Regions from separate parts of the Candidatus Villigracilis saccharophilus genome, predicted to be linked through region 1. Evidence: riboswitches for the same ligand, from Rfam matches in the RefSeq annotation. Region 1 holds a riboswitch; the other holds the start of a gene.

The links. Region 1 has a riboswitch for cyclic di-GMP ahead of IPL17_RS03970 (hypothetical protein). Riboswitches for the same ligand answer to the same signal wherever they lie in the genome.
Region 2: linked by a shared signal. The riboswitch ahead of IPL17_RS02445 (S8 family peptidase) and the one ahead of IPL17_RS03970 (hypothetical protein) in region 1 are both predicted to bind cyclic di-GMP.

The regions. Positions count from the first base shown of each region.
Region 1 covers NZ_JADJSO010000007.1:2,174-6,388, forward strand. Annotated here, with positions in the region: gene IPL17_RS03955 (ATP-binding protein) at 1-110, shown strand, start outside; gene IPL17_RS03960 (response regulator) at 103-819, shown strand; gene IPL17_RS03965 (hypothetical protein) at 816-1,262, shown strand; cyclic di-GMP riboswitch class I at 1,394-1,482, shown strand; gene IPL17_RS03970 (hypothetical protein) at 1,566-1,982, shown strand; gene IPL17_RS03975 (S8 family peptidase) at 1,979-3,430, shown strand; gene IPL17_RS03980 (tetratricopeptide repeat protein) at 3,522-4,215, opposite strand, start outside.
Region 2 covers NZ_JADJSO010000005.1:54,045-58,259, forward strand. Annotated here, with positions in the region: gene IPL17_RS02425 (CHASE4 domain-containing protein) at 1-255, shown strand, start outside; gene IPL17_RS02430 (ATP-binding protein) at 348-707, shown strand; gene IPL17_RS02435 (response regulator) at 700-1,224, shown strand; gene IPL17_RS02440 (HD domain-containing phosphohydrolase) at 1,244-1,861, shown strand; cyclic di-GMP riboswitch class I at 1,993-2,081, shown strand; gene IPL17_RS02445 (S8 family peptidase) at 2,132-3,805, shown strand; gene IPL17_RS02450 (tetratricopeptide repeat protein) at 3,899-4,215, opposite strand, start outside.

The DNA.
Region 1 (4,215 bases):
CATATACTGTGATCGTTAAAAAACATGGCGGCACATTAGAATTCGAGAGCGAGACCGGCAAGGGGACAACGTTTACCATTCGTTTACCTAGAAGAGCAAATTATGACTGATAAAATTCTTCTTGTTGACGATGAAATTCTCCTGCTCAATTCACTCCAGCGCGAGTTGAGTACGCAATACAATATTGATGTCGCTGAAAGTGGCTTTGAAGGATTGGAAAAGATTTCCAGCAGCGGTCCTTATGCCGTGATTGTATCGGATTTCCGCATGCCAAAAATGGATGGAATTAAATTTCTAACTCAGGCAATGGACTTAGCTCCTAACACCGTTCGCATGATCCTGACTGGCAATGCTGACCTGCCAACAGCCATGGATGCCATTAATAAGGGTCAAATATTTCGCTTCCTCTCCAAGCCCTGTTCAGGCAAATTACTCACCCAATCATTAAACGCCGGCTTAAGACAGTACCAATTGATCATGTCTGAAAAAGAGCTTCTTGAAAACACACTAAAAGAATCCATTAGTATGCTTACAGAAGTACTGGCAATCGTCAATCCCAAAGCGTATGGGCGCTCATTACGCACCCAACAACTTGTCGCTCATATTGTTAAAGAGCTAAAAATTAACAACGGTTGGCAATATGAGATGGCAGCCGCTCTTTCGCAATTAGGCTGGATCACTTTTTCACAACAGATGCTGGATAAAATTGAAGATAACCAGATGTTCAATGCGCCAGAGGCTGTGATATTTTCAAACCACCCCTTTGCAGCCAGTAAACTATTGAAAACATACCCCGCCTTGAGCTGGTTACGAAAGTGATCATCGGTCAAGATCGTTCGATTGATGATCTGTGCCTTGATCCATCTTTCCCGGAAATCTATATGGTTGATCTGGGATCGCATATTCTCAATATCTGTATAGACTATGATCAACTTCTGTTAAAGGGTTTAATGCATGACGAGATCCTTGCCAAGTTAAAAGCCACTCAAAATCGTTATATGCCGGAAGTCATTCAAGCGCTTACCACCCTGCACAGCTTTCAGCCCATTCCGGAAGAAAACCGAGTCAGGGAGATTACGCTTAAGGAGCTTGAGGTTGGTATGCTTGCAGTCAAACCGATTAAAGATATTAATGGAAGGGTCTTAATTGAAGGAAACGCGTATATTACTCGTTCAAATATAATCAAACTTCTCGGCCTGTCTGCTGAAGCAAACATAATAGTAGAGCCTATCAAAATCGCGCGAAAGGATAATTACGGATAACCAAAGCGTGCGATTTACTCGAGTCTTACACCTACATTATTCCTGACAAGGGATAATTACACCAGGAATTTTTATCAGTTTTGTAAGGATATAGTATTTTCTTCGGAAAGTGATATGATGTAACTATAAAAGAAACGAAAAGGCAAAATCGGTGAAAACCGACGACGCAAAGCCACGGGTCTAAAACCGAGAAATCGGTCACGATCGCCAGGCCGCCGAAGTTGAGACAATTGTTACCTGTCTTGCAGGCCTGGCAAAAATAGCCAGGCCTGTTTGTTTTTGAGAGATTTTTTGGAGGCAGCCATGAAAAAACAAAGATTTACTTACATACTAAAGACAATGATGGCGTTAGCTATTCTGGGAGTGCTGGTCAGCCTCATTGGCGAAACACCCGTCTCGGCAACCCAAAAACAGCAGTCATACATCATTCAGGCGACCACCACTGACACAGCTGCCCAATTGGTCGAAAAACACGGCGGTACGATCACCTCACGTTTGGATATTATTCGCTCCGTTGGCGCACTGCTTACCGATCAGGCCGCTGCCCGATTACGCCTGGAAAAAGAAATCGTCGCAGTCGTGCCTAATGGAACTATTCAATCCAGCGATGATGATAAACCTGGCGAGGATGACAAGGAAAAGAAGAAAGATAGTAAAGATAGTAATGTTGAAGAAAAGAATAAGGAAAAGGCGTTACCACCACCGACTATCCGAACGTGATCGGTGCTGATATCGTTTGGGGAGAGGGAGTGATCGGCTCTGGCGTGACCGTGGCAGTACTCGATACAGGTATATTCGGCGAATTGCCGATGTTAGCAAAAGGCGCGAACAATAAATCCAATCGTATTGTTGCATGGAAGGATTTTATTTCCTCAAGCCGCAAACCCATTGATCCCAACGGCCACGGGTCCCACGTCGCCGGTATCATTGCCAACAGCCAGAAGGGCGCAGATGGCGACTGGAATGGAGTAGCTCCAGATGTCAAACTTGCTGGTGTGCGCGTTCTGGATGAAACCGGATACGGCACCTACGAAACAGTGATCATGGGGCTTCAGTGGGTTCTCGAAAATCAAGCACGCTATAATATCCGGATCGTCAATCTCTCCCTAGTCGCTCCGGTTCAATCTCCATATTGGGCTGATCCTCTTAATCAAGCAGTAACCCAGGTTTGGGCAAATGGTTTGACCGTGATTGTTGCCGCGGGCAATAACGGACCAGATCCTATGACCGTCACGGTTCCGGGGAATAACCCATACGTTATCACAGTAGGTGCATTCACTGACAATTTCACCCCCGCAGACTGGAACGACGACTATATTACTCCGTTTTCTGGTACAGGACCTACCCTGGATGGTTTTGTAAAACCCGATCTAATCGCTCCAGGTGGACACATCACCTCAGTGGTACCGGCAAAATCAGTGCTTGTCAAACAATATCCGGATAATTGGATTAAGAAATCCTATTTCAATCTGGCAGGAACCTCGCAAGCAACAGCGGTCGTCTCAGGTGTCGCGGCACTTGTTATTTCAAACAACCCTTCCCTTACTCCTAACGAAGTCAAAATGCGGTTAACAGGCACTGCCCTCCCATGGGTGGATGCGAACACCACAGACGCCTTATACAGCATGTGGCAGCAAGGCGCGGGCATGGTAAATGCTCCTGACGCAGTCTTCGCTGAAGTCAGCGGAACCGCCAATGACGGGATGGATATCCAAGCCGACCTGGCTGGAACGATCCATTACGAAGGCTACTCATACTACGACGAAGCTACCGCTACCTTCCGCTTATATGATCCATACGCAGACTGGGCTGGCGGTTACGGAGTATGGGATGGAGCTCGAGGAACGTGGGCCGGAGCTCGCGGAACTTGGGCGGGTGAATATGGCGCTTGGGCTGGAGCTCGCGGAACTTGGGCCGGTGCACGTGGAACGTGGGCTGGAGCTCGCGGAACTTGGGCCGGTGCACGTGGAACGTGGGCTGGGGCTCGCGGTACATGGGCCGGCGGTTACAGCACGTGGGCTGGCGCACGTGGAACGTGGGCTGGGGCTCGCGGTACATGGGCCGGTACTATTTCAGATCCCACATTCATGGATGGCTTTGCAGCCGGGGAAAGTCCGGATGCTGAAAATTCCAACACAGCTACATCGTTCTTCCTGCTCGACCAATAATACAATAGACATAAAGAACATAAAAGCCCCCGACCCAAAAGTCGGGGCTTTTTAAATTAAGCAAAAATTTAGAAAAAAACGAGCAATAAAATTATGAATTGTGAGGAAAACGCAACTCCCGTTCCAGGGTGTCCAGTTTTTGGATATCCAAACGAGCGCCTAATTGATTGAAAGTTCTTTCTGCATTCTTAAGATAGGATTTGGAGAGTTCGCGGTCAGATTTAAGCGCAGCAAGACGTGCCCGCCGCATTAGTAAACGTCCGTGCTCCAAGTGATTGTCAGTCGCTTCAAAGATCTGCTCCGCCTGACGATATTGTCTTTCGGCTTCATCCGCATTATTCACGGCCAAAGCAACATCGCCCAGCAATCTCAAGGCGGTCCCTTTGACTTCTGTGTCAGTATCGGCGGTAAATTCAGCCAGCAAGGAAACAGCGGATTCTCCACACTGGGCAGCCTTTATAAGGTCATTCATTCCAAGGTAAATACTACCCTTATTCACGAACACATCCACCAAGGTAGCTTTTTCTCCAAGACTCTTGAGCAATGCTTCACTTCGCAAGCTGTGTTCAAGAGCAAGTGACCATTCTCCAAGAGCATTGAAAAGTACGCTCAGATTATGATTAGACAATGCAATATGAAAATTATGACCGATTTGCTCAGCTTGATTCAACGCTTCTTCCAAGTATTGCCGAGCTTCATCTGTATTACCACGGTCAATCTGCAGCAGCCCCAGATTACCATTGAGCATAATAATCCCCTCCATATCGCCCAGCCTAGTCTGTAAT
Region 2 (4,215 bases), on a different contig from region 1:
CAACTGGATACTATTCTTGGATGGCTCGATAAGTTAGATCAGCAAAAAGACGCGGTCAAAACTGGGATCAAAATTCCTTTATTAGCGATTGATTCAGAGAAAGATGTCACCTTTGCACAATTGGAATACTTCAAGCAAGAAGCACCTAAAGCGATAGAACAATCGCTCGAAGGCATCGACCGTATTTCCCACATTGTAACTGCCATGCGTTTTTCACACACCCTGGAAGTGAGAACAAGGAGATCGCCGACCTGAATCAAATCATTCAGAATGCCATTTCCCTTTCCCGCAACGAATGGAAAATTATAGCGGAAATCAAAGCCGACCTCGACCCAAATCTTCCTGGTGTGGAGTGTCTACCCATCGAGTTGAGTCAGGTCGTGCTTAATATAATAATTAATGCCATCCACGCCATTCAAGACTCTGGCGAAGAGAAAGGTCAGATTGTTATTGCCAGCCGTCAAGCGGGAGAATTAATCGAAATGAGTATCACTGACAACGGAACAGGTATCCCAAAAGAAATCCAAAGCAAGATTTTTGATCCTTTTTTTACAACCAAGGATATAGGCCGTGGAACAGGCCAGGGGCTGGCGATTGCATATACTGTGATCGTTAAAAAACATGGCGGCACATTGGAATTCGAGAGCGAGACCGGCAAGGGGACAACGTTTACCATTCGTTTACCTAGAAGAGCAAATTATGACTGATAAAATTCTTCTTGTTGACGATGAAATTCTCCTGCTCAATTCACTCCGGCGCGAGTTGAGTACGCAATACAATATTGATGTCGCTGAAAGTGGCTTTGAAGGATTGGAAAAGATTTCCAGCAGCGGTCCTTATGCCGTGATTGTATCGGATTTCCGCATGCCAAAAATGGATGGAATTAAATTTCTAACTCAGGCAATGGACTTAGCTCCTAACACCGTTCGCATGATCCTGACTGGCAATGCTGACCTGCCAACAGCCATGGATGCCATTAATAAGGGTCAAATATTTCGCTTCCTCTCCAAGCCCTGTTCAGGCAAATTACTCACCCAATCATTAAACGCCGGCTTAAGACAGTACCAATTGATCATGTCTGAAAAAGAGCTTCTTGAAAACACACTAAAAGAATCCATTAGTATGCTTACAGAAGTACTGGCAATCGTTAATCCCAAAGCGTATGGGCGCTCATTACGCACCCAACAACTTGTCGCTCATATTGTTAAAGAAGCTAAAAATTAACAACGGTTGGCAATATGAGATGGCAGCCGCTCTTTCGCAATTAGGCTGGATCACTTTTTCACAACAGATGCTGGATAAAATTGAAGATAACCAGATGTTCAATGCGCCAGAGGCTGTGATATTTTCAAACCACCCCTTTGCAGCCAGTAAACTATTGAAAAACATACCCCGCCTTGAACTGGTTACGAAAGTGATCATCGGTCAAGATCGTTCGATTGATGATCTGTGCCTTGATCCATCTTTCCCGGAAATCTATATGGTTGATCTGGGATCGCATATTCTCAAGATCTGCATAGACTATGATCAACTTCTGTTAAAGGGTTTTATGCATGACGAGATCCTTGCCAAGTTAAAAGCCACTCTAAATCGTTATATGCCAGAAGTCATTCAAGCGCTAACCACCCTGCACAGCTTTCAGCCCATTCCGGAAGAAAACCGAGTCAGGGAGATTACGCTTAAGGAGCTTGAGGTTGGTATGCTTGCAGTCAAACCGATTAAAGATATTAATGGAAGGGTCTTAATTGAAGGAAACGCGTATATTACTCGTTCAAATATAATCAAACTTCTCGGCCTGTCTGCTGAAGCAAACATAATAGTAGAGCCTATCAAAATCGCGCGAAAGGATAATTACGGATAACCAAAGCGTGCGATTTATTCGAGTCTTACACCTACATTATTCCTGACACGGGATAATTACGCCAGGAATTTTTATCAGTTTTGTAAGGATATAGTATTTTCTTCGGAAAGTGATATGATGTAACTATAAAAGAAACGAAAAGGCAAAATCGGTGAAAACCGACGACGCAAAGCCACGGGTCTAAAACCGAGAAATCGGTCACGATCGCCAGGCCGCCGAAGTTGAGACAATTGTTACCTGTCTTGCAGGCCTGGCAAAAAGCCAGGGCGTTTGGATATTATTCGCTCCGTTGGCGCACTGCTTACCGATCAGGCCGCTGCCCGATTACGCCTGGAAAAAGAAATCGTCGCAGTCGTGCCTAATGGAACTATTCAATCCAGCGATGATGATAAACCTGGCGAGGATGACAAGGAAAAGAAGAAAGATAGTAAAGATAGTAATGTTGAAGAAAAGAATAAGGAAAAAGGCGTTACCACCACCGACTATCCGAACGTGATCGGTGCTGATATCGTTTGGGGAGAGGGAGTGATCGGCTCTGGCGTGACCGTGGCAGTACTCGATACAGGTATATTCGGCGAATTGCCGATGTTAGCAAAAGGCGCGAACAATAAATCCAATCGTATTGTTGCATGGAAGGATTTTATTTCCTCAAGCCGCAAACCCATTGATCCCAACGGCCACGGGTCCCACGTCGCCGGTATCATTGCCAACAGCCAGAAGGGCGCAGATGGCGACTGGAATGGAGTAGCTCCAGATGTCAAACTTGCTGGTGTGCGCGTTCTGGATGAAACCGGATACGGCACCTACGAAACAGTGATCATGGGGCTTCAGTGGGTTCTCGAAAATCAAGCACGCTATAATATCCGGATCGTCAATCTCTCCCTAGTCGCTCCGGTTCAATCTCCATATTGGGCTGATCCTCTTAATCAAGCAGTAACCCAGGTTTGGGCAAATGGTTTGACCGTGATTGTTGCCGCGGGCAATAACGGACCAGATCCTATGACCGTCACGGTTCCGGGGAATAACCCATACGTTATCACAGTAGGTGCATTCACTGACAATTTCACCCCCGCAGACTGGAACGACGACTATATTACTCCGTTTTCTGGTACAGGACCTACCCTGGATGGTTTTGTAAAACCCGATCTAATCGCTCCAGGTGGACACATCACCTCAGTGGTACCGGCAAAATCAGTGCTTGTCAAACAATATCCGGATAATTGGATTAAAAAATCCTATTTCAATCTGGCAGGAACCTCGCAAGCGACAGCGGTCGTCTCAGGTGTCGCGGCACTTGTTATTTCAAACAACCCTGCCCTTACTCCTAACGAAGTCAAAATGCGGTTAACAGGCACTGCCCTCCCATGGGTGGATGCGAACACCACCGACGCCTTATACAGCATGTGGCAGCAGGGCGCGGGCATGGTAAATGCTCCTGACGCAGTCTTCGCTGAAGTCAGCGGAACCGCCAATGACGGGATGGATATCCAAGCCGACCTGGCTGGAACGATCCATTACGAAGGCTACTCATACTACGACGAAGCTACCGCTACCTTCCGCTTATATGATCCATACGCAGACTGGGCTGGCGGTTACGGAGTATGGGATGGAGCTCGCGGAACCTGGGCTGGAGCTCGCGGAACCTGGGCCGGTGAATATGGCGCTTGGGCTGGAGCTCGCGGAACCTGGGCTGGTGCGCGCGGAACGTGGGCTGGAGCTCGCGGTACATGGGCCGGTGCACGTGGAACGTGGGCTGGGGCTCGCGGTACATGGGCCGGCGGTTACAGCACGTGGGCTGGCGCACGTGGAACGTGGGCTGGGGCTCGCGGTACATGGGCCGGTACTATTTCAGATCCCACATTCATGGATGGCTTTGCAGCCGGGGAAAGTCCGGATGCTGAAAATTCCAACACAGCTACATCGTTCTTCCTGCTCGACCAATAATACAATAGACATAAAGAACATAAAAGCCCCCGACCTCAAAAGTCGGGGGCTTTTTAAATTAAGCAAAAATATAGAAAAGAACGAGCAATAAAATTATGAATTGTGAGGAAAATGCAACTCCCGTTCCAGGGTATCCAGTTTTTGGATATCCAAACGAGCGCCTAATTGATTGAAGGTTCTTTCTGCATTCTTAAGATAGGATTTGGAAAGTTCGCGGTCTGATTTAAGCGCAGCAAGACGTGCCCGCCGCATCAGTAAACGTCCGTGCTCCAAATGATTGTCAGTCGCTTCAAAGATCTGCTCCGCCTGACGATATTGTCTTTCGGCTTCGTCCGCATTATTCATGGCCAAGGCAACATCGCCCAGCAATCTCAAGGCGGTCCCTTTGACTTCTGTGTCAGTATCGGCGG